DNA from 3 places in the Sedimenticola thiotaurini genome. Region 2 is predicted to be linked to each of the others. Evidence: predicted binding sites of a transcription regulator. Region 2 holds the regulator's gene; each other region holds the start of a gene.
What was found. The regulator sigma-54, encoded in region 2, starts transcription at its own class of promoters, with help from an activator protein. The targets are predictions, from matches to a motif close to TGGCANGNTNCNTGCTT.
Positions count from the first base shown of each region.

Region 1: a site for sigma-54 is predicted at 2,559-2,575, ahead of glnA (glutamate--ammonia ligase). Genes of this name have one in related genera too.
Region 3: a site for sigma-54 is predicted at 5,194-5,210, ahead of mtoX (methanethiol oxidase). Genes of this name have one in related genera too.

Region 1 covers NZ_CP011412.1:2,790,999-2,800,812, reverse strand. Annotated here, with positions in the region: gene AAY24_RS12865 (tRNA (5-methylaminomethyl-2-thiouridylate)-methyltransferase) at 1-950, shown strand, start outside; gene AAY24_RS12860 (sulfurtransferase TusA family protein) at 947-1,180, shown strand; gene AAY24_RS12855 (cation diffusion facilitator family transporter) at 1,185-2,336, shown strand; gene glnA (glutamate--ammonia ligase) at 2,689-4,095, shown strand; gene AAY24_RS12845 (DUF4124 domain-containing protein) at 4,284-4,994, shown strand; gene glnL (nitrogen regulation protein NR(II)) at 5,309-6,403, shown strand; gene ntrC (nitrogen regulation protein NR(I)) at 6,390-7,796, shown strand; gene AAY24_RS12830 (hypothetical protein) at 7,822-8,220, shown strand; gene AAY24_RS12825 (TlpA disulfide reductase family protein) at 8,260-8,784, opposite strand; gene AAY24_RS12820 (HDOD domain-containing protein) at 8,823-9,814, opposite strand, start outside.
Region 2 covers NZ_CP011412.1:2,165,631-2,175,444, reverse strand. Annotated here, with positions in the region: gene AAY24_RS09910 (DUF924 family protein) at 1-74, shown strand, start outside; gene ppnP (pyrimidine/purine nucleoside phosphorylase) at 113-394, opposite strand; gene mgtE (magnesium transporter) at 524-1,885, opposite strand; gene ptsP (phosphoenolpyruvate--protein phosphotransferase) at 2,051-3,772, opposite strand; gene AAY24_RS09890 (HPr family phosphocarrier protein) at 3,769-4,038, opposite strand; gene rapZ (RNase adapter RapZ) at 4,184-5,065, opposite strand; gene AAY24_RS09880 (PTS sugar transporter subunit IIA) at 5,150-5,626, opposite strand; gene hpf (ribosome hibernation-promoting factor, HPF/YfiA family) at 5,646-5,981, opposite strand; gene AAY24_RS09870 (RNA polymerase factor sigma-54) at 6,006-7,508, opposite strand; gene lptB (LPS export ABC transporter ATP-binding protein) at 7,618-8,343, opposite strand; gene lptA (lipopolysaccharide transport periplasmic protein LptA) at 8,351-8,866, opposite strand; gene lptC (LPS export ABC transporter periplasmic protein LptC) at 8,850-9,419, opposite strand; gene kdsC (3-deoxy-manno-octulosonate-8-phosphatase KdsC) at 9,451-9,814, opposite strand, start outside.
Region 3 covers NZ_CP011412.1:364,405-374,218, reverse strand. Annotated here, with positions in the region: gene AAY24_RS18825 (GFA family protein) at 189-590, shown strand; gene AAY24_RS01595 (TlpA disulfide reductase family protein) at 1,128-1,628, opposite strand; gene AAY24_RS01590 (cytochrome c peroxidase) at 1,639-3,594, opposite strand; gene mtoX (methanethiol oxidase) at 3,700-5,076, opposite strand; gene AAY24_RS01580 (SCO family protein) at 5,400-5,969, shown strand; gene AAY24_RS01575 (NAD(P)H-dependent oxidoreductase subunit E) at 6,032-7,702, shown strand; gene fdhF (formate dehydrogenase subunit alpha) at 7,703-9,814, shown strand, end outside.

The DNA.
Region 1 (9,814 bases), 630 kb from region 2:
AGGGGATCAATTTTTTCACCGGATTCTGCGTGGAGGGTCACACCCACGCGATTCGCCAGAAGGATCGAGACCGGCCCAAGCGCAACAACGCCCTGTGGGTGGCGGAACAGCTGGGTATCAAGTTACACATTGTGGATATTGTGGAAGAGTACAAGGATATTGTGCTGAATCCCAAGCATGGTTATGGGGCGAATCTGAATCCCTGCCTGGATTGCAAGATCTTCATGGTGAAGAAGGCCCAGGAGTGGATCGAGACGCATGGGTTCGATTTCATTATCACCGGCGAAGTGGTGGGACAACGACCCATGTCCCAGCGCAAGGACACCATGCCGGTGGTGGCGCGGGATTCCGGAGCCGAAGATCGCCTGGTGCGGCCGCTGTCGGGCAAAAACCTGCCGCCGACTCTGCCGGAGCGGGAAGGGTGGATAACACGGGATAAGTTGTACGGTTTCAATGGCCGCAGTCGTAAGCCGCAGATGGCCCTAGCGGAAGAGTTCGGCCTGAAGGACTACGCTCAGCCCGCCGGAGGCTGCTGTTTCCTGACTGATGCCCAGTACTCGGTCAAGCTGGCGGATCTGTGGCAGGCCCGTGGTGAGAAACGCTACGAAATGGATGACATCATGCTGCTCAAGGTGGGAAGGCATCTGCGCCCCAGAGCCCATTTCAAAGTGATCATCTCCCGGGAAGAGGGGGAGGGCAATTTCCTGCAGGGTTATCGTAAACAGTTCGTCAGTCTGGCCACCACCAGCCATGCCGGGCCGCTGGCGCTGCTGGATGGCGAGGTGAATGATGATGATATCGAACTGGCCGCCCGGCTGGTGGCCCGTTACAGCCAGGGCAAGCAGGCGGACCAGGTGGAACTGACCGTGACCGGGTTGGATGGCAGCCGGCAGCAGCTGTCGGTGAAGCCGCTGGGCGCGGATGAGATTCCCCAGGAGTGGTATATATGAAACCGGTCATTGTGGATGCGCGTCGCCTGCTCTGTCCCATGCCGGTGATCCGGGTTCAGGACCGGGTCAAAGAGCTAGCGCCGGGAACCCGGGTGGAAGCGGTATGTACCGATCCCGGTGCCCTCAATGATATTCCGGCCTGGTGCCGCATCAATGGTCATAAACTGATCGAGACAAGGACCGAAGATAACGAGTACATCATCGTAGTCGAGGTGGGCGAGGACAACTGATTCAATGAACCAGGTTAGCGAACAGAAGCACCTGCGTTATCAGGCCATCCAACGGGTCACCATTGTCGGGGTGCTGGTCAACCTGCTATTGGCTGCCAGCAAGACCATTATCGGCATAGTTGCCCAATCCCAGGCGCTGGTGGCAGACGGCATTCACTCGTTGTCCGATCTGTTGTCGGACGGGCTGGTCTATTTTGCCGCCAAGCAGGCCAACCAGGGGCCGGACGCTGAACACCCCTACGGCCACGGCCGTTTTGAAACCGCTGCGACACTGGGTCTGGGTGTCCTGCTGTCGCTGGTGGCAATCGGTATCACCTGGGATGCGGTATCACGACTCTTTTCACCCGATGCCCTGTTGCACCCGAAACCCCTGGCCCTCTATGCAGCGCTGTTCTCAATCCTGGCCAATGAGGGGCTCTACCACTACACCGCTGCGGTAGCCCGCAAGATCAAGTCGGATCTGCTGCACGCCAATGCCTGGCATCACCGCTCCGACGCCCTATCGTCTGTGGTGGTGCTCATCGGTGTCGGGGGGACCATGGCGGGTCTGCCTTACCTGGATGCCATCGCAGCGGTGGGCGTGGGGCTGATGATTGCCAAGATCGGCTGGGATCTGGGCTGGCCGGCCTTCCAGGAGCTGGTGGATGAGGGACTGGATCAGGAGCGTCTGGAGAGCATCCGGCAGATTATCCACCAGATCGGCGGTGTGATGGATATCCACATGCTGCGGACCCGCCGTATCGGTGGCGAGGCCACGGTCGATGTGCATATCCTGGTGGAACCCTGGTTAAGTGTCTCGGAAGGACACATGATCGGCCAGATGGTGATTGATCGCCTGCTGAAAGAGATATCCGAAGTGATGGATGTCACGGTACATATCGATCCGGAAGATGATGAGAAGGCGATCCCCTGTGAAGGATTGCCCCTGCGGGCCCAGGCCGAGAAGTTGCTGGCCCAGCAGTGGTGCAGTATCCCCGGTGCGGAAAAACGGTTACGGGTGGTACTGCACTATCTGGCGGGAAAAATTAACGTGGATGTCTACTTCTCGCTGGCGGATCTGCCCGGGGAGGAGACGCGCCGGGAGTTCCAGCAGTCACTCCAGACGAAGGCGGCAGAGTTGCCGGAGTTCGGAGTGGTCCGGGTCTATTATGGATGATGCACTATAATAGTGCGCTATGGTCTGAAAACGCATCGATATGGTGCGCTCGTTCTCCAGGATAGTGCTCCCTCCGCTCCATGAGCGCCGGGACTGCCAGACAGGGGCTTCCATACAAACGGGGTTAATCCACTGTAATACAGTCTATTTCGTGCTTCGGCGTGGAAACGTAGTAAAATTACCCGGATGGTTCGGGTCGGGGGTAGACAGACACCTGAACTGTGGCACAGTACTTGCTAATTACAGGACATGCCTTGGCTGCCCCGTAACGGGGCATCCCAACTCGCAAGATTTAACATTGATGGCCACGCTGTGGTCCATTCAAATTTAATACTAACTGCTGGAGAACCTCATGGCCTCAAAAGTCCTGAAGATGATCAAAGACAACGAAGTCAAGTTCGTTGATTTCCGCTTCACTGATACCCGCGGTAAGGAACAGCATGTTTCTGTACCGGCCCACACCATTGATGAAGATCTCTTCACCGACGGCAAGATGTTTGATGGTTCTTCCATTTCCGGTTGGAAGGGGATCAACGAATCCGACATGATCTTGATGCCGGATGCGGAAACCGCTGTTCTTGACCTGTTTGCGGATGAAGTGACCCTTAACATCACCTGTGACATCCTTGAACCTTCCACCATGGAAGGCTACGAGCGTGACCCCCGTTCGGTGGCCCGCCGCGCTGAAGCCTACCTGGCCTCTACCGGCATCGCTGATGCCGCCTTCTTCGGTCCCGAGCCTGAATTCTTTGTACTGGATGACGTGCGTTGGGAGTCCGAGATGAGCGGCTCCTTCTACAAGATTGATTCCGAAGAGGCCGGCTGGAACTCCGAGCGGGTCTACCAGGATGGCAATATCGGCCATCGTCCGGGCACCAAGGGCGGTTACTTCCCCGTTCCCCCGGTTGATTCCCTGAACGATATCCGTGCCGCCATGTGTCTGGCCATGGAAGAGATGGGTGTGCCGGTGGAGGTGCATCATCACGAAGTGGCAACCGCCGGCCAGTGTGAGATCGGTACCAAGTTCGCTACCCTGGTGAAACGTGCCGACTGGGTACAGGTGCAGAAGTACGTCACCTGGAACGTGGCACACGCCTATGGCAAGACCGCCACCTTCATGCCGAAACCGCTGGTGGGTGATAATGGCTCCGGTATGCACGTACACATGTCCCTGGCCAAGGGCGGTGAGAACCTGTTCGCCGGTAACCTCTACGGTGGTCTGTCTGAAACAGCGCTCTACTACATCGGTGGCATTATCAAACACGCCCGTGCCCTGAACGCTTTCACCAACCCTTCCACCAACTCATACAAGCGTCTGGTACCGGGCTTTGAAGCACCGGTGATGCTGGCCTACTCCGCCCGTAACCGTTCTGCGTCGATCCGTATTCCGTTCGTGAACAGCCCGAAAGGCCGTCGTGTTGAGGTCCGTTTCCCGGATCCCACCGCCAACCCCTATCTGGCCTTCTCCGCTCTGATGATGGCTGGTCTGGACGGAATCCAGAACAAGATCCATCCGGGTGAGGCGATGGATAAGGATCTGTATGACCTGCCTGCCGAAGAGGCTCTCTCCATCCCGACCGTCTGCCACAGCCTGGATCAGGCCCTGGAAGCCTTGGATGCGGATCGTGAGTTCCTCACCGCCGGTGGTGTGTTTACCGATGACCTGATCGACGGCTTTATCGCTCTGAAGATGGATGATGTGACCCGTCTGCGTATGACCACCCATCCGGTTGAGTTTGATATGTACTACAGCCTGTAAACGATCCACTTAGCAGGGATTGTTGAGAAACGCCCCCATCCGGGGGCGTTTTTTTGTTCCGGGTTCATCACCACTGTCTCTGTTCCGGCGATGGCTGGACCAGCATGGGATAACGTCTATCGACTCTTTTATACCCCTGATCCGAACAGTAGTTGAGGCGGCCCCCGGTCTGGGCTATTCTCAATGGTATGAGAAGCATCCTGTTCATCTGTATCATGTCTCTGGCGCTGGGCAGTCAGGCAGCGATCTATAAATGGGTCGACCGCTCCGGTGCGGTGCACTATTCAGATACCCCGACACGGGATGCCGAGCAGATCCAACTCTCCGATCCCACCATCTATACTCCGGTGAGCAGTGACCTGGAAAACCGCACCGGTCAAGCCCCGTCACAAGCCGCCAAACCGGCTAAATACAGCAGTTTCACCATCGTGTCACCCGCCAGCAATGAAATGGTGCAGGCGAATGGCGGCACGGTCACTCTCGCTTTCCAGACAGAGCCGGCGCTGCAGAGCGGGCACTACATTCAGGTGGTGCTGGATGGACGGATTCAGGATCAGCACGCAACCGGCCTCCAGTTTCAGCTCCACAATCTCAGTCGGGGCGCCCATATGATCCATGCCAGTATCCATGATGCGGCAGGACGTCTGGTGGCGCGCTCCAATATTGTGCAATTCTTCGTGCGCCAGGTCACCGTGATTGAAGATGGTAAGTCCCCTGAACTGCCGCCGTCCGGCAGCTCTGGCAGCGGTGGTGATGCGCCCCAGTATGCGCCGGATTCCGGGTCGGACTACACTGGCGATGCGCCGACCCCGGGTGGTGCCGACGCCTTTAATCCGACCAGCAAACCGATTTCCTCCACGCCGGGCCGGACCAATCCCGCCTTCAGTCCAAACTATTGAGTGGTGGAAAGGGTCATATAGCGATTAAAATCGGCGATAGATATTCTATCTGTCGCTAACTGTAGTGATTATCAGCCATAATCACCTTACCAACCCCCATTTTATCCACCCCACTGGTTGTCCATTTGTTCCCTGATCCAAGCCGGTGATTTGGCGGGTGGTTGGGTTGCCTGAGCCAGCCTATGCACTAAAATAGTGCATAGGCTGGCTGGCCAACAACGTCGTCTTTTTGCGAAAAATCCCATCACGCCTTGGTTTTAAGCCAGTTCTCCCCAGAACCTATTCTTGGTTCGCTTTTTGCATCGGCTTTTGTGATGAAGGATATGATTCAGATAAACGAAATTTCCCAACAGCGGATTCTGGAGAACCTGAGCAGCGCCGTGCTGCTGTTTGACCAGTCACTCTGTTTGCAGTACATGAATCCGGCGGCAGAGATGCTGTTTGAAATCAGTTTTCGCCACACCGTGGGTAATTCGGCCGAGTCGATTATCCAGTGCCCCGGGGGACTGCCCCGGGAACATCTGGAACAGGCCCTGCGCACCGGTCACCATTTCACGGAGCGCGAGTTGTGTCTGCCGCTCCCGGATGGCAAACGGGCCACTGTGGACTGCACGGTCATCCCCCTGTCTGACAGTGAGGGTGAGACGGCCCTGCTGATCGAGATTCAACAGATTGATCGGCAGTTGCGCATCAGCCGCGAGGAACAACTGCTCTCCCAGCACCAGGCCGCCCAGGAGTTGATCCGTGGCCTGGCCCACGAAATCAAGAACCCTCTGGGGGGACTGCGTGGTGCCGCCCAGTTGCTGGAACAGGAGCTGGATGATCCGGGTCTGTGTGAATATACCCAGATCATTATCAATGAAGCGGATCGGCTGAAAAACCTGGTTAACCGGATGCTTGGATCCGACCGGCTGCCCAATCTGAAGCAAGTGAATATTCACACACTGCTGGAGCGTGTGCGCAATCTGGTGCTGGTGGAATCGGGTGAACGGCTGACCATAGAACGGGATTACGATCCCAGCATTCCCGATATTTGCGTGGACAGTGACCGGATCATCCAGGCCCTGTTGAACATCCTGCGCAATGCGGCACGTGAGATCGGCAACTCACCTGATGGCCGCATCCTGCTGCAAACCCGCATCCTGCGTCAGTTCACTATCGGTAATCGCCGCCACCGGCTGGTAGCACAGATCAGCATTGAGGATAACGGCCGGGGTATACCGGATTCGATCCGGGAAAAGCTGTTTTATCCCATGGTGACCGCCAGCGATGATGGCGTGGGCCTGGGACTCACCATTGCCCAATCCCTAATCAACCAGCACAGCGGACTTGTGGAGTGCAGCAGCGAGCCGGGAAAAACTGTATTTACTGTGTTGTTACCTGTGGAGAATCCAAATGCCACCAATTAACAGTGTCTGGGTGATTGATGATGACCGGTCGATTCGCTGGGTATTGGAGAAGGCATTCGAGAAAGCCGGAATGGCGGTCAGATGCTTCCCCAGTGCAGATGGCGTCATGGATGCCCTGGTGCATGAACAACCGGATGTGGTTGTGTCCGATATCCGTATGCCCGGTATGGACGGGCTATCATTACTGGAAAGAATCATTGCGGTCTATCCCGATCTGCCGGTGATTATCATGACCGCGCACTCCGATCTGGACAGCGCCGTAGCCGCATTTCATGGTGGGGCATTCGAGTATCTGCCGAAACCATTTGACGTGGATGAGGCGGTGGAACAGGTCTCCCGTGCCTGTCGCAAGAGTCGAAGCGGATCGGTTCAGGTGGAGGAGCTGCAGTCGAGTCCCGAGATTATTGGTGAGGCGGCGGCCATGCAGGAGGTGTTCCGGGCCATCGGTCGCCTGGCCCGTTCCAACATCACAGTGCTGATCAATGGTGAGTCGGGTACTGGTAAGGAGTTGGTGGCCCATGCGTTGCACCGGCACAGTCCACGCGCTAAACAGCCATTTATCGCCCTGAATATGGCTGCCATACCCCGGGATTTGATGGAATCCGAACTGTTTGGCCATGAGCGCGGGGCTTTCACCGGTGCCCAGGGTCGCCGGGTGGGGCGATTTGAGCAGGCTGATGGGGGCACGCTGTTCCTGGATGAGATCGGTGATATGCCGGCAGAGTTACAGACCCGGCTGCTGCGGGTGCTGGCCGACGGCGAGTTTTACCGGGTCGGGGGACATGAGCCGGTGACAGTGGATGTGCGTATTATCGCCGCCACCCACCAGAACCTGGAACAGTTGGTGAAATTGGGCAGTTTTCGAGAGGATCTGTTCCATCGACTCAACGTCATCCGTATCCACATCCCCTCTCTGCGGGAGCGGCGGGAGGATATCGGCCTGCTGATGCGCCACTTCCTCTCGCTGGCGGCGGAGGAGCTGGGGGTGGAGAGCAAGACCCTGCTGCCAGAGACACTGGCTACCCTGGAACAGTTGGATTGGCCCGGCAATGTGCGCCAGCTGGAAAATACCGCGCGCTGGCTGACGGTGATGGCCTCCAACCAGGAGGTACATGTCAAGGATCTGCCATCGGAGCTGTTGGAGTCGGAGAAACCCCAGACCCAGGATGATGACTGGCGGGCGTCGTTGCGCAGTTGGGCGCGCCAGCGTCTGCAGCAGGGACAGGTGGCGCTGCTGGATGAGGCCACCCCGGAGTTTGAAACCATAATGATTGAAACAGCCCTGGAACAGACTGGCGGCCGAAAGCAGGACGCTGCTAAACTACTGGGCTGGGGCCGCAACACCCTGACCCGGAAAATCAAGGAACTGGGTCTTGAGGCTGGCGATGCCTGATAGAAGTAATCATTAGGAATATCAAATGGATAGCAGCACTATTGAATTGCCTGGTTCGACCATAGAGAGCATCCGGGTAGAGGGCGATACGGTAACCGTACGCTTCTCACCCGCCATGATTATCAAGACGCTGTCCGGCTCTGTTGAGCGGACCCGCTGGCGCCAATCGGGTGAACTGGTCTTTACCGAAGCGACGCTGGAGGGTGAACCACCCGAAACGCCGGTGGTCTGTGCAGGTGGGGATGTAGGGCAGAGTGTCTACACTTACCGGGACATGATCCCGCTACCGTTTGAGGGGCGTGGCCGGGCCAATTGTGACCTGCGGTTTGAGGGTACCGATCGGCGTCTACAGGTCGTGGGTGAGGCGGTTAAGTTGAATATGGAAGATCGCCCCTACTACATCGAGCACATCCGTCCCGCCTGAGCCCTGCAATCTGTCCTGGCTGCTGTGCCGTGGAGCGAATCACTCAGCCGGCAGGGCCAGGCTGCGGATCGGCACCAGCAGCTCCGGCGCATCCCACTCCCGGCTGCCCAGGGCCCGGAACGCCAGACGTCCCTGTTTATCCACCACGTAGGTGATGGGCAGGCGGGTTGCCTCCCATGCGCTGGAGACGCGGCTGTCCGGGTCGAGCAGAACGGGGAAATCCATCTGCTGCTCCTTCAGAAACCGCTCCACCCGGGCCGGTTGTTCGCCCGAATTGATGGCCAGCATTTCCACATCGTATTTTCTCAGCCAGGCGGCCGCGCGGTTCAGCGATGGCATCTCCCGCCGACAGGGCGGGCACCAGGTTGCCCAGAAGTTGATCACCACCACTTTGCCACGGTAATCGGCGAGAGAGACCGGATTACCCAGGGTGTCCCGCAGTGTGAAAGCGGCGGCCTCTTCGGGAGGATCGATCTGGGTCAGCAGGCGGGCGGCGGATGCCGAACCCGAGCCCAGCAGCAACGCAAGGAGAAGCAGGCGGGCGTAAGTCTTTACAGCGTTCATTCGGTTTTCCTGGTGTGGTGTCTGATGCACGGCAGGCATCAAATATTTAGCAGCGCCTGGGCGTGTTGGATCTGATCCTTAGCCTGTTCCAGGATCTTCAGGCTCATCCGGGGAGTCAGTTCACCCAGCTCCAGACGGCTATGGGCCGGCACTTCATCAATTGCCGGCAGGTGGCGGCCCTTGTTGTCACCGATGTAGCTGTGCAGCTGGGCGATTATTACCAGATCGCAGTAATCCGGTGTCGTGCCCTTGTTACGCATCCACTCTTCACCCTCCAGCGCCGCGGTGACGAAGTCCGCGGAAAAATTCCATTTTTTAAGGATCATGCCGCCAATTTCAGCGCGCAAATTCTGCACGGCCTGATCGAGTGCTTCAGGGTCCATGGTCTCGTCGGGAAACTTCTGTGCATAGTTGATGATAGCCACCACGCCGATATCGTGCAGCAGCCCCACCAGCATGGCGTGCTCCGGTTTAAACCGGGAATCGTTGCCGGCCAGCACATAACAGATCGCCGCCACGTGGGTACTGTGTTTCCAGAGCGCCTTCATGCGATTCCGCAACAGCGCTGAATCGCTCTGGAACAGCTCCCGCAGGGCGAAGGAGAGCACCAGCTTCTGAGTCACATCGGCTCCCAGTCGAACCACGGCGGCACTGCAGGTCTCCACAGGCGTACGGCGTCCATAGATAGCGCTGTTTGCCGCTTTGATCAGCTTTGCAGTCATTACCGGATCGATCTGGATGATTTCAGCAATATCGTGGGCATCACTAACCCCATCTTCCAGCGCCCGGCCAATTCGCACAGCGACCTCCGGCAGACTGGGGAGCTTTAACCGATCATTTTTCAGATCGGTCAGTAACAGGTGTGAAAGTTGGTCTTCGAATGCGTTCGGGTCACTCTGGAAATCACCAATCACCTCGTACCCGTCCACACCGCAGGCGGTGCCGTGGTTGTGGGCAATATCTTCCAGGTAGGCATTATCGATCAGCAGGTAGCGCACTTCGGTGCGTGCGGTAACTTTGTATTTACGGG
Region 2 (9,814 bases):
ACGCCATCCTGGGTCGTGCCAGCAGTGCGGCGGAGCTGGCCTACCTGGCCTCGGACGGCGCTTTTACCGGCTGAGTTTCCGGCAGGGCAGGCGGGCGCGTTTCACTGTCGGCTTATTCGTAGGTGCAGAGGTAGGCGGTCTCCACCGCCACCTTGAGTTGGAATTTCTCCCCCGCCTCCACCACGAACTGTTCACCCGCCTGATAATCCCGCCAGCTGTCACTGTCCGGCAACTTCGCGGTGAGGCAACCACTGACCACCGTCATGGTCTCCTTCTGGCTGGTGCCGAACTCATACTCACCCACTGCCATGACGCCGACTGTGGCCGGCAGGGTAGCGGTCTGAAAGGCGATAGAGGCGACTTTGCCGTCGAAGTACTGGTTGATCTTGAACATGGGGGTGACTCCCGGGATTGAAAAAAGGCGCTAAAGGTGACCCGATCCGTTGCCGGCGTCAACCCCTGATTGGAGCGCTGCCGGGTGGTGTGATGGGCCGTTCGCCGCTGCCGTGCGGGGCGGTCCGGTTCAGATCAGGAACAGGGTGGCCAGCCCCAGGAAGGCGAAAAAGCCGACAATATCGGTGACGGTGGTGAGCAGCACCGAACCGGCCAGTGCCGGGTCGATCCCCAGCTTGGCCAGGGCCATTGGCAGCACGGTGCCCACCAGGGCGGCCAGCAGCAGGTTGATACACATGGCAGTGGCGATCAGCAGGCCGATATTGGCATCGTGGAACCAGAAGCCGGCAATGACCGCCATCACCCCGGCCCAGATCAGGCTGTTCAGGCCGCCCACCGCCATTTCCTTGAGAATCAGCCAGCGGGTGTTCTTGGCGGAGAGCTGCCCCAGGGCGATACCGCGAATGGTCAGGGTCAGGGTCTGGCTGCCGGCGATGCCCCCCATACTGGCGACAATGGGCATCAGTACCGCCAGCGCCACCACTTTTTCAATGGTCGCCTCGAACTGTCCGATCACCCAGGAGGCCAGCAGGGCGGTGATCAGGTTGATACCCAGCCAGAGCGCCCGGCGCCGGGTGGAGATCATGACCGGGGCAAACATGTCCTCGTCTTCCGACAGGCCGGCCTGTCCCATGAACTGGTGCTCCCCCTCTTCACGGATGACATCGACCACGTCGTCGATGGTGATACGGCCGACCAGCTTGCCGGCCTCATCCACCACCGGGGCGGAGATCAGGTCATGCTGCTCGAAGCGGTTGGCCACCTTGCCGTCATCCCAGGTGGCGGGAATGCCCCGTACATCCAGGGACATCACCTCCGCCACGGTCTCGTCCAGGCCATGGGTCACCAGCACGGTGAGCGGCAGTACGCCCAGGTACTTGCCGTCCCGGTTGACCACCATGAGGATGTCGGTCTGGGGCGGGATCTTGTCTTTCAGGTGGCGCAGATAGCGCATCACCACGTCCAGGGTCACCTCCGGACGCACGGTGATGGCATCCGGATTCATCAGGCCGCCGGCAGTGTCCTCCGGGTAGGAGAGGACAGCCTCAAGCCGCTCCCGGCGCTGGTGATCCAGTGAATCGAGGATCTCATCGGTGATGGCCCGGGGCAGATCCTGGACCAGGTCTGCCAGGTCGTCGGTGTCCAACCCCTCGGTGGCGGCCAGCAGCTCTTCCGTGTCCATCTTGCTGATCAGGTCCGCCCGAACCTCGTCGGCAACCAGGATCAGCACCTCACCACCGTTCTCCTCGTTCACCAGCCGCCAGGCGATATCGCGCTGGGCCAGCGGCAACGACTCCAGCAGGTGCGCTATCTCACCCGGGTGCAGGGCGTTGAGCATGCGCCGGGATTGCTGCAGCGTACCGCTCTCCAGGGCCCTCTGCATACGGTCCAGGCGGGTACTGTCGTTGTGTTCGGGTGCCTGGTCAGACATGGCCGATAGGGTTCCTCGCCGGATGATGGGTCAATTGTGTGGACGGGGCCGATTCTAACAGCTGAAGATGACAAGCGGGAGACACCCGGTGTGAAAAATCGTTGTCAGGCTGGTGACCTTCAGGGTCGTTCCGCCGCGGTAATTCCTTTTGCCGGTATGGCCGGCTCAGTGCCGGGTACAGATCTGTTCCAGCAACGGTTCGTAGTCGCTCTCGCCGAGCCGCTTCATCAGTTTGCGGGTCTGTTTGGCCAGTTTATCCGCCTCCAGTTCTAGCAGTCGCTCCTTGGCAATCAGCAGTGAGCCCGGTTGCATGCTGAACTCCCGCAGCCCCATGCCGATCAACAGCGGGATGTAGCGGGGGTCGCCAGCCATCTCCCCGCACATACTGATCGGGATGCCGGCTCGCTGGCCGGCGTCGATAACCATCTGGATAAGACGCAGGATGGAGGGGTGCAACGGGTCATAGAGATAGTTGACCTCGTCGTCCACCCGGTCAATGGCCAGGGTGTACTGGATCAGGTCGTTGGTGCCGATAGAGAGAAAATCCAGTTCACGGGTAAAGGCGTCAGCAGCCAGCGCGGCGGCCGGTACCTCGATCATGCCGCCGATCGGAATATTTTTCGCAAAGGGTATCCCTTCCGCGCTCAGGGCCGCTTCCGTCTCCGCCAGTATGGCCTTCAGTTTGCGCACCTCCTGGAGCGTGGAGAGCATGGGGATCATGATGCGCACCGGACCGTGAACGGCGGCGCGCAGAATGGCCCGCAACTGGGGCTGAAACATTCTCGGCTCCTTGAGACAGAGCCGTATGGCGCGCAGGCCGAGAGCGGGATTGCAGCTCAGGGTGGTGCAGCCATCCACCTGTTTATCGGCCCCCAGATCCAGGGTGCGAATAGTGATCGGGATCCCGTCAAGACCCTCCACCACCTGGCGATAGGTCTGGTAGTGCTCCTCCTCGTCCGGCATCCCCTGGCGGTTCATATAGAGAAACTCGGTGCGGTAGAGCCCTACCGCGTCGGCCTGTAGTTGACGGGTGGTTTCGATATCCTCGGGCAGTTCGATATTGGCCATCAATTGTACCCGCACCCCTTCCCGGGTGGTGGCGGCCCGGCCGATCAGGTTGCGCAGCTGGATGGTCCGGTTGCGGGTGGCGTTGATGCGTCGTTGGTAATGGGCCAGGGTGTCCGGGTCGGCGTCCGCCAATACCACCCCCTGCTCCCCATCCACCACCAGGGTTTCACCCTGACGTAGCAGCCGGGTGATGCCGTGCACCCCGACAATGGCCGGGATATCGAGGCTGCGGGCCAGAATGGCGGTGTGGGACATAGGGCCGCCGAATTCGGTGATAAAGGCGGCGATTCCCTGGTGACGCATCACAATGGTATCCGCCGGGGTGAGGTCCTGGGCCAGGATCACCTTGCCTTGCAGGTCATCGCTCTCTTCCTCATCCAGCTCCTGCAGGGCAATCTGGATCTGGTTGACCACATGTTCCACATCATCCTTGCGGGTGCGCAGGTAGGGATCATCCATGGTATCAAACACCTGCACCAGGGACTCCCGCTGCAGTTGCAGTGCCCATTCAGCGGCGTAGGCGTGGCGACGAATCAGCTGGATCGGCACCTCCACCAGGGCGGCGTCATTCATCATCAGCAGGTGGGTGTCGATGAAGGCGATAATATCTGAGCGGGTGTTGTCGGGGATCTTTTTACGGGTCTGCTGAAGTCGTCCCCTGGCCCCGTTTACCGCCAGCTGGAAGCGCTGCACTTCGGCCGGAATATCGGCCGGGTCGATCTGGCGTGGGCCGATTTCCAGCAGGCCGGGGCGCAGAATATGGGCTTCGCCGATGGCGATACCCGAGGTTATGCCGATGCCGTTGCCGGCAAAGGTCATTCAGGTTCTCCGAAGCGGTCGTTGACCAGGGCTTCCAGGGCATTGGCGGCCTCGATCTCATCTTCTCCTTCGGTTGTCAGCGTCAACTCGGTTCCCTGGCTGGCGGCCAACATCATCACCTCCATGATGCTCTTTCCATTGGCAGGCTGACCATTGCGGATCAGCTGGATAGTGCTGCTGTATTGCCCTGCTTCGGTAATAAACTTGGCGGCGGCCCGGGCGTGCAGGCCCAGACGATTAATAATGGTTATCTGTTTGGTGACCATAAAAAAGCTCACATAGCCCCTGATCTGGAGAAACAATATCGCACAATGCACGCCAGTGACAAAATGCCCCGTCCGCACTTGGTGCAGGCCCCGGTTGCGGTAGTCACTGCCGGAAACGGAAGTTCTTTTCCTAATTCGTTACAGCTTAACCGGAATCGGCCGAGGCCACCCGGGGCAGATCCCGATGGCGGATCTGGCTCTGCCGGCCACAGGTACGGAAGTGGGCGGCCAACTGCTCCACCAGATAGACCGACCGGTGCTGTCCCCCGGTACAACCGATAGCGATGGTCAGATAGCTGCGACCCTCGGCTTCAAAGCGGGGTATCCACTGCTCCAGAAAGCGCACCAGATCCTCCTTGTAGCGTTGAACGTCGCTGTTTTCCCCGAGAAAGTGCTGTACCGGGCTGTCCCTGCCGGTGAGTGGGCGCAGTGCCGGCTGCCAATGGGGATTGGGCAGGCAGCGGGCGTCGTAGATGAAGTCCGCGTCCCGGGGAATCCCCTGTTTGAAACCGAATGATTGAAACAGCAGGGATATATTGGCGTCCAGCCGTTCCGTGATGCGGGAGCGGATCAGATCACGCAGTTCGTGCAGATTGGTCTCGCTGGTGTCGATGCGGATATTGGCGATGTTGAGAAATGGCGCCATTATCTCCCGTTCATAGCTGATCGCCTCCGCCAGGGGCCGCCCTCCACCGGTCAGTGGATGCCGTCGGCGGGTTTCGCTGAAACGCTTGATCAACGTCTCGTCCCGCGCCTCCAGGAAGATAACCTCATAGCGGATCTTCTTGGCCTTAAGGGGGTGGAGCAGGGTGGAAATGTTCTCGAACTCGGCCGGCGTGTTGCGTGAGTCGATACTGATGGCGACCAGTTGGAACCGTTTGTCCTGATCCTTGACCAGTTCACCGGCCAGGGCCGGCAGCAGGAACACCGGCAGATTGTCTATGCAGTAGTAGCCCTCATCTTCCAGGGTATGCAGGGCGACACTCTTTCCGGAGCCGGAGAGTCCGGTGATGATTGACAGCTTCATGGGGTCTCCGTTACCTCCGGTCAGATGCACAAAAGGGGTCAATCGTATGGGCCTTGAAGCGAACTGCGTCGTCGGCCCTCCGGGTCAGCCGCTGGCGCTGATAGGCATGGGTTCCTGCAGAATGAACTCCTGTAGCAGGCTGGCGCTGTCCCGGGCCTTTCTGAGCCGCTGACAGAACGCTTCATCACTGAACAGGGTGGCCAGTTTGGCCAGCAGTTGCAGGTGCTCTTCGGTGGCCTCTTCCGGTACCAGCAGTCCGAATACCAGGTCGACCGGTTGTTGGTCCAGGGCGTCGAAATCCGCCCCTGACTGCAACTGGACAAAGGCACCGCGGGCTTCCGTGACGCCGGCAACGCGGGCGTGGGGCAAGGCGATGCCATGCCCCAGCCCGGTGCTGCCCAATCGTTCCCGCTCAAGTAGTTTGTCGAATACATTGCCCTGGGTAAGCTCATCTGAAGCAGAGGCCAGCAGTCCGGCTACCTCTTCGAGTACGCGCTTTTTACTGGCCGCCGGGTTGGCGACACTGATGCGTTCGACGCTAATGAAATTTGCGGGAAACATGATTGTGGTGCCTTTTGGGTTAGATTTCGGCGTTGGCAGGGTCAATGCCCTTCATACCTGCACCATTGCGGTGATTAGTGCTTTTCTCCTTGAGTTTTTTGACCTGGCGGTCGATCTTGTCCACCAGGCCATCAATGGCTGCATACATATCCTCCTCTTCACACTCGGCGAAGACATCGGCACCATTCACATGCAGTGTTGCTTCCGCTTTCTGACGCAGTTTCTCAACACTCAGGATGACGTGGATTTTGGCAACATGATCAAAGTGCCGTTCCAGGCGCTCCAATTTTGTATCCACGTAGTTGCGCATGGCTTCGGTGATGTCCACATGATGACCGGTGATGCTGATTTGCATGGTTTGCTCCTTGGTTACGGGCCTCTAGACGAGGCGCTTGCGCTCGTTGGATGGCGGAATCGCCATGGACTCGCGATATTTCGCTACTGTTCGCCGCGCGACCTGAATGCCCTGATCGGCAAGTATACTGGCCAGTTTGTTGTCGCTTAGCGGTTTGTTGGGTTTTTCGGCAGCGATCAGTTTTTTGATCAGTGCGCGTATCGCCGTGGCGGAACACTCTCCCCCTCCGGCGGTACTGACATGGCTGGAGAAGAAATACTTGAACTCCAGCGTACCCCGCGGGGTATGCATGTACTTTTGGGTCGTTACCCTGGAGATGGTCGATTCATGCAGGTCCAGGGCCTCGGCAATGTCCCGCAGCACCAGCGGTTTCATCGCCTCTTCACCGTGCTCGAAGAAGCCGCGCTGCAGCTCGACGATTTTGGTGGCCACCCGCAACAGGGTCTCGTTGCGGCTCATCAGGCTTTTGATAAACCAGCGCGCCTCCTGCAGGTGGTTTTTCAGGCAGGTGTTGTCTTCACTGTTGTCGGCGCGCCGGATCAGCCGGGCGTAGTCCGGGTTGACCCGCAGTTTGGGCGCGGCCTCGGCATTCAGATCCACGTGCCAGGTGCCATCCCGACGGGTCACGAACACATCGGGGATGACATATTGGGCCTCAGTTTCAGCCACCAGGCTGCCGGGCCGCGGAATCAGTGAGCGGATCAGTTGGTTGATCGATTTCAGGGTGTCGTCGTCGATCTTCAGCTTGCGTTTGATCTGGTTGTGGTCCTGCTGGGCCAACAGGTCAAAATGGTCATCCACCAGCCGCAGGGTAAGTTCCATGGCCGGATGGGGTTCGGTGTACTGGCGCAGCTGAATCAGCAGGCATTCGCGCAGATCCCGGGCACCCACACCGGGTGGATCAAACTGCTGGATCCGGTGCAGCACCGCTTCGATCTCATCCAGTTCGATCTCGTCGGCCTCCATGTCGTCGAGAATCTCATTCAGCTCCATCCGCAGGTAGCCGTCTTCATCAATACCGTCGATGATGGCAACCGCTATCTGACGGTCGAGATCGCTGAACGGGGTCAGGTTCAGCTGCCAGGTGAGGTAGTCATAGAGGGTTCGGGCGCTACGGCGCTGGGCCAGGTAGTCACTGTCTCCGGAGTCCCGTGAGGCCATCCCGGAGGAGGGCGGCAGGGTGCTGTCGTAGACATCGTCCCAGCCGCTGTCCACAGGCAGCTCTTCCGGCATGGAACTGGCCTCGCCATTGATCTCTTTCTCGTTATTGAGATCGTTGCTGTTGGCCTTGTCAGCTTTCAGGTTTTCGCCGTTCAGTCCATCGATTACGCTCTGCTGCTCCTGTTGGCGGGCCTCTTCGCGGGCACTGTTATCCTCCTCGGTCTCCAGCATCAGGTTGGAGTCGAGGGCCTCCTGGATCTCCTGTTTGAGATCCAGCGTCGAAAGTTGCAGCAAGCGGATAGCCTGCTGCAATTGCGGCGTCATGGTTAGATGTTGGCCAAGGCGAAGCTGGAGCGTCTGCTTCATGCGAATATCTGAATCTGGTACGTAATTTGTATAGTTTTCACAGTTTCATTCTAGCGTAAAAACTGCACAGGCGCACAAGGGGAAAAAGTGTTAATTGTCATCGGTCAAGCTACAGACTGAACTCTGTTCCCAGGTAGACCGAGCGTACCTCCTGGTTGGCCAGAATCTGTTCCGGCTCACCCTCAGCCAGGACCTGTCCCTCGCTGATAATATAGGCCCGTCCGCAGATTCCGAGGGTCTCCCGCACATTGTGATCGGTAATCAGCACGCCGATACCCCGGGAGGAGAGGGAGCGGATAATATTCTGGATATCCTTGACCGAGATCGGATCGATGCCGGCGAAGGGTTCATCCAGCAGGATGAAGCGGGGTTCCATCGCCAGTGAGCGGGCGATCTCCAGCCGGCGACGTTCGCCCCCGGACAGGCTCATCGCCAGATTGTTCCGCAGATGGGTCAGGTTAAAGTCCACCAGCAGCGCCTCGCAGGCCTCGATCTGTTCCGGACGCCGTAGGTCCTTGCGAGTCTCCAGGATGGCAAAAATATTGTTGAATACCGATAACTTACGGAAAATCGATGGCTCCTGGGCCAGATAGCCGAGGCCGAGCCGGGCCCGGGCATGCATCGGCAGGCCGGTGATGTCGTGACCATCAATGCTGATGGCGCCCTTTTCCGACGGCACCAGCCCGGCGATCATGTAGAAACAGGTGGTCTTGCCGGCACCGTTGGGTCCGAGCAGCCCAACCACCTCGCCAGCGGCTACCTTCAGGGAGACCCCGTTGACCACCGCGCGACGGCGATAGTGTTTTACCAGCTTGTCAGCTACGAGCACACTCATGGGCGGGTTACTTTTTGCCACCGATAGTGACCCGGACCCGTTCCTTGCCCTTGGCGCTGGCACCGGCCTTTACAATGGCCCGGGCGCGGTCGTAGACGATCCGGTCACTCTTGAAGGTGTCCTTGCCCTGGATCAGGATTGCGTCACCGATCATATTGAGGGTCTCGCCGTTGGCCGAGTACTCGGCCTTTTTGGCACGGCCCTTGATGGTGCCCTTGCCATTGTCGGTATCCTGCTGGAATGTAACCGGACTGCCGATCGCTTCGATCTGGTCGGTCTGCTCCTGGTGCTGGGTCACGGTCACCTGGTCCGCCGTCATCACGATGCTGCCCTGGGTCAGTACCACATTCCCTTTATAGATGCTGGTGCCGTTCCGATCGTCGATATCCACCGCATCGGCCTCGATGTAGATCGGCTGGTCCTTGTCCGACTGCAGGGCGGGGGCTATCCCTGGAAACAGCAGCAGTAACAGGGTAATGGCGAACCAGCGGGCCCTGTGTTGGTGCTTAGGGTTCGACTTCATAATGTCCTCGTACATTGGCTAGCAGTTTGATGCGGATCGGCTGCTGGAGCCAGATCTGCATGCCCTTGGCATCGATACGGTCCTGGTTACTGCGCGCATGCACTTCAGCATCGGTTTCCACATAGTTGTCTCTTGGCTGTACCCGCAGATCCCGGGTGGTTATGTGCATGGGCCGGACCCCGGGCGCCGCAAAGCGGTCGATTTTAACCTCACCTTGCAAAAGAAGCACCTCCCCATCACCCGAGAGCCAACCGGTCTCCGAGCGGACATGCCAGGGCGGACGGTCCAGGTCGTACAGGGTCATCCGCGGTGACTCCAGTTCAGTGCTGTCGTCATCCATGAAATGGGTCATGCGATTGGCCACCAGTCGCTTACTGGGTCTCCCGCTCAGATCCATCAGGGTGGAGTCGACCCCTTCCAGATAATAGTCTACCCGGTGTTGTGGAGTTGTGCGTTCCGCCTCCTCCTGCATGCTTTGGCGGGCTATCCAGAGGGTGACCACCACGAGCAACAACAGCATGCCGCCGATTATCAGGTTTTTCTGTTCAGTCATGGTTGATGTCCTGCCCGGATACTTTGAAGGGTCAGTCGAGATACTTCCCAAAAGCCTGTTCCAGGGTCCCTTGCGCCTCCATCAACAGTTCGCAGATTTCCCGCACGGCACCGCGACCGGCTCCTGCCTGGGCCTGCCAGTGTGCATACTGCCTGACCAGGGGATGGGCGTCCCGCACTGTCATGGCCAGACCGACCTGGCGCATTACCGGCAGATCCACCACGTCATCACCCACGTAGGCGATCTGTTCATTCGTCAGTCCCAGTTTGTCGCGCAGTTCCCGAAATGCCGGTACTTTATCCTCTTGTCCCTGGTAGACGTGCCGGATACCCAGACTCTCCATCCGCAGCGCCACCACGTTGGAGGTGCGACCGGTGATAATGCCGATCTCCAGG
Region 3 (9,814 bases), 1.8 Mb from region 2:
GGATATAGAGTACTGAATGTTCGTCCCTTTTTTACGCCTAAAATCCAATCATACGACTAATGAATAAAACGAATAATACATTCTGAGTGGATAGGCTACAAAACCCCAGAGCGCCCCATATAAGTGCTTATATAGATGTTGTGAAATAATGTAGCTATTCCACCGATAGGTCTGAGTAAGGAGTTCTGATGTCTGATTATTCTGGTTCTTGTTTGTGTGGCACCGTCAGATTTGAGGTGCATGGCGATTTCGACAGTTTTTACCTGTGTCATTGCCAGCATTGCCAAAAGGATACGGGATCTGCCCACGCGGCAAATTTATTTTCCCAGACGGCTAAATTGACCTGGCGATCGGGAACGGAGGCTGTAACTTCTTTCACGCTTCCGGGCACACGTCATAGTAAAAGCTTTTGTAAGCTATGCGGCTCGGCATTGCCGAGCGTTCAGGAGGCGGGTTTACTCGTGGTCCCAGCAGGTTGTCTGGACACGGAAGTCTCGATGACACCAACAGCACATATTTTTGTATCCAGCAGACCAGCCTGGGAGAACGGGTTGGATGGGATACCTGAGTTCGAAGGCTTGCCTGAGTGAACGACAATCGTCCGATCAGTGGCTTTATGAATACTTTTTATCACCGCCCGCTTGATCAACTATCAAACCTCCCGATCTGACCAAGATGGTTTGTTCACCGGTATTTGGCTAGCTGAACATGCGCTGTATTAGCAGGAATGGTTAAAAAGATGAAATAACCCATTGATTACATGTGGCTATATCCCCAGCCTCATCTGGCACTAACAACTGCGCCTGCACCTAACCCTACAGACAGATCCCGTAATTAAAGGTCCCTCCCCTACCACCCCGGACGATCAATTATGGTCGTCCCCCTTGGTTGGTAATAATCACGTCTCCCTTACCAGTGGTTTGTTCCATCTGGCACCCGGGTAGCTGGTGATAGCCCACCGGGTGCTGGAAATGGACAACCCATAAAAAAACCTCCCCTGAAGTGAAAGTTTCAGGGGAGGTCATCAGGCCTGTTATTGATCTTACGTGTGACTACCCGGAAAGCAGTGGCCTGTGGCCTAGCTTCGACTGCCTGGTGGCCGAGAGCGACTGCAGGTGACCCCAGACCTACTCCATGTAGTCCCTGATCACTTTCAGCATGGCAGCGTCATCCCACACCCGTTCACCGACGGCTTCGGCCACAATGCGACCTTCCGGGTCGATCAGGAAGGTGGTGGGTAATCCCCGCACGCCCCAGCTGGTCAGCTCCAGATCCTCATCCACCACTATGGGAAAGGTGAGCTTCAGCTCCTCGGCATAACCCTGGGCATGTTCCATACTGGGGCCGGCATGAATCGCCAGCAGTTCAAACTGATCACCCTTCAACTGCTGGTAAGCACGGTCCAGGGAGGGCATCTCGGCCCGGCAGGGTCCACACCAGACGGCCCAGAAGTTGACCAGTACATACTTGCCCTGCAGATCCTTCAGCCGCTGCTGATTACCATCAATCCCCGGCAGCGTAAAATCGGCAACCGCTTTGGGTGGCTCCACCGGCGACATACTCTCTCCCGCCAGCACATATCCGCAGATCAACCAGAGTACTAGGCCAAACCACTTTATCTTAGTCATAATTTACCTTCTAGTGAGCCCAGTCGGGGTCCTCTTTTGTTAAATCACCAATAGGGGCAGCAAATGCGTCCGCCACAATGGTGTCCACATTATCACCTGTCAGGCTCTCCATAAAGGCCACCAGATCGTCACACTCGCGGTCGGTCAGGCCGAGTGGTTTGATCAGCACATCCAGCAGTTCATTCTCTACCCCGCCTTCGTTGTAGAAGTCCACCACTTCGCGCAGGGTACTCAGGGCCCCGTTGTGCATATAGGGCGCTGTCAGGGCGACATTACGCAGGGATGGGGTGTGGTACTTCCAGCGATCAGCCGGATTCTGGGTCACTTCATAGAGCCCCACATCACCAATCGGCTGGAAACCGGTCTCGGCAATAATATCCTGGCTGATATTCATATAGATGCCCGGAGCCACCAGCATCTTCTGCGACTCTGGTTTGATCCCCATGGATTCCCGGTAGCCCATGCCGGTGTTGTGCATAGCATCATCGGTAAACAGCGCACTCTTCTCACCGATGGTGTGGCAGCTTACACAACCCGCCTTACCAACGAACAGGTCAAAGCCGCGTTTGGCCGCATCGTTAAGGGCATTTTTCTCGCCGCCATAGTACCAGCGATCGAACGGTGAGTTGCCGGATACCAGGAGCCTTTCATAGCTGGCTATGGCCATGCCGAGTGTCTCCATACTCACACCCCGGCCATCAAAAGCCGCCTCGAAAAGTCCCTTGTAATCGGGAATATTGCGTATCTTGGAGATCACCGCACCTACCGATGGATTGGCCATTTCGTTGAAAGCCAGTAACGGCCCCCACACTTGCTGCTCCAGCGACTCTTCGCGCCCGTCATGGAACAGTTTTTTAAGATAGGCGACGTTATAGATGGTTGGCGAGTTGCGCCGTCCACTGCGCCCTTCCAGGCCAACCGCAATAGCCAGCTCGTTATTACTGAAGCCTTGCTCCGGGATATGGCACATGGCACAGGAGAAGGTGTTGTTCAGAGATAAGCGACGGTCGTAGAAGAGTTTTCTACCCAACTGTACCTTTGCCTGGGTAATCGGGTTGTTCTCGGGTTGCGGAATGGCTGGCAGACCAAGGGGAGGCTTTACCAGGTAAGCGCTCAAATCCGCCTCCTTACCGGTACGATCGGCAACCGATTGACTGTTGGTCACATAATCCTTGGTCTCATAACCCACCTTGTAATCACCGGGCCTGGAAAGGCTTGCCACCTTGACCAGGTTATCCTCTGCCGGTGCCTGGGAGTCACTCATCAGAACTGTCTTGGCATCGTTAATGATCAGGCCAGGATTGAGGAAAGAGACGCTGTATATGTTTCTGATCCGTTTTTCCGGATCGATCAGGAATACCCGGAGTATGTGGGAGAAACTTGCCAGCTCCTTGCCGTTCTCGTCATAGTCGCGAATCACCGATTGCTGGTAACTGTCGAGTATGGGCTGCAAGTCGTCGTTTGAGGCAGTGGTCAGGAAACGCCAGTTGTTGTCTTTTGTATAACCTTTGCCGTAAAGGGCCATCACTTCCGGTGTGTCGTAGATCGGATCAAAACTGAGACTCACCATCTCGAACCGATCACGTAGGAATGGATCATTTCTTATTCTTTTCTGTATCTCGTACATCACTGCCGTGGCCAGCGGGCAACCATTGACATCATTGCAGGTGCTGTAGATAAAACTCAGCAGGATAACTTTTCCATCGCTGAAGAATTCATGCAATCGACGCTTGTTGCCTTTCGTGTCTATCACATTTCCGTCAGCGGCCATGCCAATGGGTGGTAATTCATAAGTGCCCGCTTCCGGCGGATCATACAGGGCCTTGGTATAGAAAGGGGCCAGTACCGTTGGTTCTACAGCAGTCGATGACTGGGTGGCGCTACGCGCAATCGGATGGTGCGTCATCAGGGCGCCCAGTAGTATAACGGCTATGGCATATAACCCGCGCTGCTTCACTATGCTCATAAAAGGAACTCCGCACAGACAGGTGGATAAAAAGAATGCCCTCCGGGGGTAGGAGGGCAAAATCCCCTGCCAGCCATATGTGGCAGGGGTGTCGGGAAGACCTGACTATTTGGCAGCGACAGTGGGCTGCTTCTCCTGCGTACGCCGATTGCTGGCATACAGCGAGTAAGCACCAAAGCGCATCTGATGTGCCCGTCCCAGTTTCTCTTTCATGAAGTCAATGGAGAACTTCTCGACCAGTTCCTTGCCGTTCCAGTCGTAGGCTTTGAAGTACTGCTCGTTGTCATCACCTTTCTTATCCCAGTTAGCCAACAGGGAGCTGGTGTAGTAGGCACGCTTGCCGTCCCAGCTCTGGGAGATCATGTTGACCTGTTTGCCGATCTTTTTCTGGTAGGTCAGCTTGGGATTCATGGGGTCGCTCAAGTCATAATAACGCGTACTGCCGTCCATGAAGGTATCAACCCAGAGACCCTGGTCATTGGCGGTAATGGAGATATCCACCGGCAGGGGTACCTTGGAGGGATCGCCGATATCACCCACATCCTTGGCCTGCCATTCACCGTTTTCATCCTCGTAGATGATCCAGATCTTGGAAGTCAGGGCGGTGGTGGTCATGCACCAGTTGTTTTCAGAGCGCCAGGCACAACGAATCTCCAGCGGAGCTCCCGGAACGTCCAGGATCTTCTTTGGTTTACGGGTATGCAGATCCCAGATCACCACGGTATTACCAAACCGCTTCATGGCTTCCTTGTCCTGCAGCATTTTACCGAAGTCCATCATGTAGTTGGACCAGCCGGTAAATGATGAGGTCACCATGACGTTACGACGCGGCAGTGCACGAATATCGTAGTTATAACCATCAGCATACTTACCGCTCTTCACCGCACCCTGCAGATTTTCATCCGTCGGCACCCAGTAGGTTGCCACGTAATCGCCTTCGTTGGTGTATTCCACCAATGCGGTACGTCCACCGTGATCCTGGTTATTGGACAGGCCGGTGATAATCATACGACCGGGCAAGGCGTAGGTGGTGTGGGGACCAACCACACCGCCGCTCTTGGCAACAAAGTCGGTGATGACCTTATGCAGTGTCGGTTTGGCTGGATCGGTATGAACATCGAAGATGAACAACTTGTTGGTATCCAGGCCACCCGCCCAGAGATAACGGCGATCATCGGTCAACCCGGAGTGATGGGCCTCGTTACGACCACCAACCGACAGGGTGTTAATCACCTTGCCGTAGTTCTTGGACTTTGGATTAACATCGATCGTTACCAGTTTGTCCTGACCATCACCCACACCCTCAACACCCAGGGTCCAGACATAGACAAAATCCTCCTGTCCGACGATCTTGGCCATATAAGGTGAGTTACAAGGCTCGTCAGCCAGAGTATTAGCGGGCAGCGCGGTAAACAGTGTCGATGCGGCCAGGGTAGCCGCCATCAAGGTGCGACTGACTGTTCCTTTGTGATGCTTATGCATAAGGTAGTTTCCTCCAACTCTTTGCTCTATTGTTTATTTTCTGGTTTCCGTTCCAAGTGATTAAGGGATACGGCACCAGCCGAATAATCACCCCGCCCTCTAGCGGTGTGTCATATCCCGCAAAAACAGTGCCAAAGTGATAAATGTCAGTATTTACAACCTTTCTGAGGAGATAAGCTTTTTTAGGTTGCGCCGTTGCTGTTACACATGCACACGATGTTGCACAGTCTCTGAAACACTTTTAACTTCCTGGATCAAGCAAATCCGGCTTATAGTTAGTTGGCATTAAAGCTGCATTACTGAATACCATCTGGGAGGATTCGATGTACCAATTATATAAATACCTGCTTATAGCCACGCTTCTGTTTACCGGGAGCAACGCATTCGGAATCGGGGGTGATTTCACTCTGACCGGGTCTGACGGCAAACCCTACTCTTTAAGTGATTCCCGGGGTCACGTTGTTGTACTTTCATTTGGATACACCTTCTGCCCGGACGTCTGCCCCACATCACTGGCAACCATCAGCGCTGCCTTGAGCAGCATCGGAGAAGCTGCGGAGCAGATTGATCCACTCTTTATATCGGTGGATCCAGATCGGGACACACCGGAAAAATTGCGTGAATACACACACTATTTTCATCCCCGTATGAAGGGTCTGACCGGCACGGCAGAGCAGATTGCCGAAGTGGCCAAGCGTTATCACGCCCGTTTTGATTTTGTTGGTAAAGGCGAAACGGAAAACTACACCATCGATCACACTGCCAACCTCTATGTGATCGACCGGAATGGAAAGCTGGCGGCTGTGCTGCCCCACGGTCTTCCGCCACAAGCCCTGGCGGATGGTCTGATGAGTACGCTGGAACAGTCAGACGAACAAACCATAGATAAATAGTGGTTTAAATGTAGCGCAAGACTCTTTGCGTAGATTTGCCCCACCCAAAAGAGGATAGGTTGTTGAAACGAAAAGACGGTCAACAGAAATCCCGCAGAAGGGGTCGGCAGGCTACGCCGGAAGCGCTGGCAGCGGTCACCCCCTATCTTGATGCCGGCACAGCACGCCGCGATCGCCTGATTGAATACCTCCATCGTATTCAGGACGACCGGGGTTACCTGGAGAGCGGTCTGCTGACGGCGCTGGCGGAGCGACTCAAGCTCTCAACCAGCGAGGTGTATGAAGTCGCCAGTTTTTACCACCATTTCGATCTGGTCAAAAGTGGCGAGACCCCGCCCCCGTCGTTGACCGTGCGTGTCTGCGATTCCATCAGTTGCAGTATGGCAGGCGCGGACCCCTTGATTCGGGAGTTGCAGGCCGCCCTGGGAAACCATGTGCGCATTCAGCCTGTGCCCTGCGTAGGACGTTGTGAAATCGCCCCGGTGGCAGTGGTTGGCACCCACCCGGTACCGTTCGCCACCCCCGAGCGGGTGCAGGACGCCATCAACCAGGGTAACCGTGATGAACCGATTCCAGACCAGGCAATGGACTATTCCACCTATCTCGAAGCGGATGGCTACGGGCAGTTGAAAGGGGTGCTCAATGACGGCGAGGCAAATCACGAAACCATTATCCAGACCCTGGAAAATGCCAAACTGCGGGGTCTTGGCGGCGCCGGTTTTCCCACCGGTAGCAAGTGGCGCATTGTGCGCGACTACCCTGCCCCCAGGTTAATGGCGGTCAATATCGATGAGGGTGAACCGGGCACTTTCAAGGACCACTATTACCTGAAACGGAATCCACACCGCTTCCTGGAGGGCATGCTGATTGCCGCCACGGTGGTGGACGCGGCAAAGATCTATATCTATCTGCGCGATGAATATGCCGGTATCCGCAAACTGCTGCAACGGGAGCTGGACGCACTCATCCGCAACCCACCCTGTCCGTTACCCCCGATCGAATTGCGTCGGGGTGCGGGTGCCTATATCTGTGGTGAAGAGTCGGCCATGATCGAATCGATCGAGGGCAAACGCGGCATCCCCCGTTTACGCCCGCCCTACATCGCGGAGAAAGGCCTGTTTGGCCGACCCACACTAGAGCACAACATGGAGACGCTCTACTGGGTACCCGAGTTGCTGGAGAAAGGGCCAGACTGGTTCAGTGCCCAGGGGCGTAACGGACGTTACGGATTGCGCAGTTTCTCCGTCAGTGGCCGGGTGAAAAAGCCCGGCGTCTATCTGGCTCCCGCCGGCATTACCCTGAATGAACTTATCGCGGAGTACTGCGGCGGCATGCAGAAGGGGCACCGTCTGAAGGCCTATTTTCCCGGGGGCGCTTCGGGCGGCATTCTGCCCGCTTCCCTGGCGGATATTCCACTGGACTTCGACACCCTGCATGAGTATGGCTGTTTCATCGGCTCGGCGGCGATCATCATACTCTCCGACCAGGACAGCGTGCGGGAACAGGCGTTGAACGCCATGCGCTTCTTTGCCGATGAGTCCTGCGGCCAGTGCACACCCTGTCGGGTCGGTACCGAGAAAGCGGCCACGCTGATGAGCGAACAGGAGTGGGATCAGCCCCTGTTACAGGAGCTGTGTCAGGTGATGTCGGATGCCTCGATCTGCGGCCTCGGCCAGGCCGCCCCCAATCCGCTGCGCTCCGCTCTGAAATACTTTCCAGAGGAGTTTGCATAGATGGCTGCGAACCCGAGCACTGGTACGGCAACTGTTTCATTCACTCTGAATGGCGCCCCTGTCACAGCACAGGCCAACGAGACCATCCTGCAGGCGGCTCAGCGTCACGGCGTGGAGATACCGCACCTTTGCTATAGCGACAGGCTGCGTGCCGACGGCAACTGCCGCGCCTGCGTGGTGGAAATCGACGGCGAGCGGACGCTGGCCCCCTCCTGCTGCCGCTACCCCAGCGAAGGCATGTCGGTGGCCAGTAAATCACCACGGGCCGCCACGGCGCAGAAACTGGTCCTGGAGCTGCTGCAATCCGACACTCCGGAGGGGCTGTCACTCACCCCACACAATGAGTTGAGTCACTGGTGCGAGAAACTCCAGGTCAGCGGACGCCGTTTTCCAGCACGACAACAACCGGAGCCGGATCGGTCCCATCCGGCAATCACGGTAAGTCTGGACGCCTGCATCCAGTGCGGCCGGTGCCTGCGCGCCTGCCGGGAAGAGCAGGCCAATGACGTGATCGGTTTTTACCATCGTGGCAGCCGGGCACGGATCATCTTCGATATGGATGATCCCATGGGACAATCCAGTTGTGTCGGTTGTGGCGAGTGTGTGCAGGTCTGCCCCACGGGCGCCCTGATGCCTGCCGGTGATGTGGGCCGGCAGACGATAGACCGGCAGGTGGATTCGGTCTGCCCATACTGCGGGGTGGGCTGCCAGCTCACTTATCACGTTAAAGATAATCGTATCCAGTTTGTCGAGGGGCGCGACGGTCCCGCCAACCATGGCCGCCTCTGCGTCAAGGGCCGCTACGGCTTTGACTATGTCAATCATCGCCAGCGCCTGCTGACCCCTTTGATACGAAAAGCGGATGCGCCGAAACGGCCCGAGATGGATATGGATTATGACAATCCATTGAGGGACTTCCGTGAGGCGAGCTGGGAAGAGGCGCTGCAGTACGCCGCCGATGGTCTTAAAAAAGTACTGGACAGCCGGGGGCCTGCCGGCCTGGCCGGCTTCGGTTCCGCTAAGGGCTCGAACGAAGAGGCCTACCTGTTTCAAAAACTGATTCGTACCGGCCTGCACACAAACAACGTGGATCACTGTACACGGTTGTGTCACGCCTCATCCGTGGCGGCACTGCTGCAGATGGTCGGCTCCGGTGCGGTGACCAATCCTGTCGCCGACGTGGACAAATGTGAAGTGATTGTACTGATCGGGTCCAATCCCACGTCCAACCATCCGGTCGCCGCCAGCTTTTTCAAGAATGCCGCCCGGGCGGGAAAAACCCTGATCGTGATGGATCCGCGAAAAACCGACATCGCGCGCCATGCGCACCATTTTTTGCAGTTCCACCCCGATACCGATGTGGCGATGCTGAATGCCATCATGCACGCGGTCATTGAATTGGACCTGGTGGACAAAGCATTTATTGAACAGCGTACCGAAGGCTACGAGGCACTCAAGCAGCATCTGCAGGAGTACACCCCGGAACGCATGGCACCGATCTGCGGCATACCGGCCGAGACCCTGTATGAAGTGGCCCGCATCTATGCCAGTTCAAAGGGTTCCATGATCTTCTGGGGCATGGGCGTATCCCAGCATGTACACGGCACCGACAACGTGCGCTGTCTGATTGACCTGGCCCTGATCAGCGGACAGGTCGGCAGGGAAGGTTGTGGATTACACCCCCTGCGCGGCCAGAATAATGTACAGGGTGCCTCCGACGTGGGCCTGATGCCCATGGTCTATCCCGACTATCAACGGGTGGACAACCAGGACGCCCGGCACCGTTTTGAAGCACTCTGGAACACAACACTCGACCCCGATCCGGGCCTGACCGTTGTTGAGATCATGCACGCCATCCTGGATGGAGAGATCGCCGGCATGTATATCATGGGGGAGAACCCCGCCATGTCCGATCCCAATCTGAACCACGCCAGGCAGGCGTTGGCCTCCCTTGAGCATCTGGTGGTGCAGGACATCTTCATGACCGAAACCGCCCACTACGCGGATGTCATCCTGCCCGCCTCCGCCTTCCCGGAAAAAACCGGCACCTTTACCAATACCGATCGCAACGTGCAGATGGGACGGCAGGCTATCGATCCTCCCGGTCAGGCG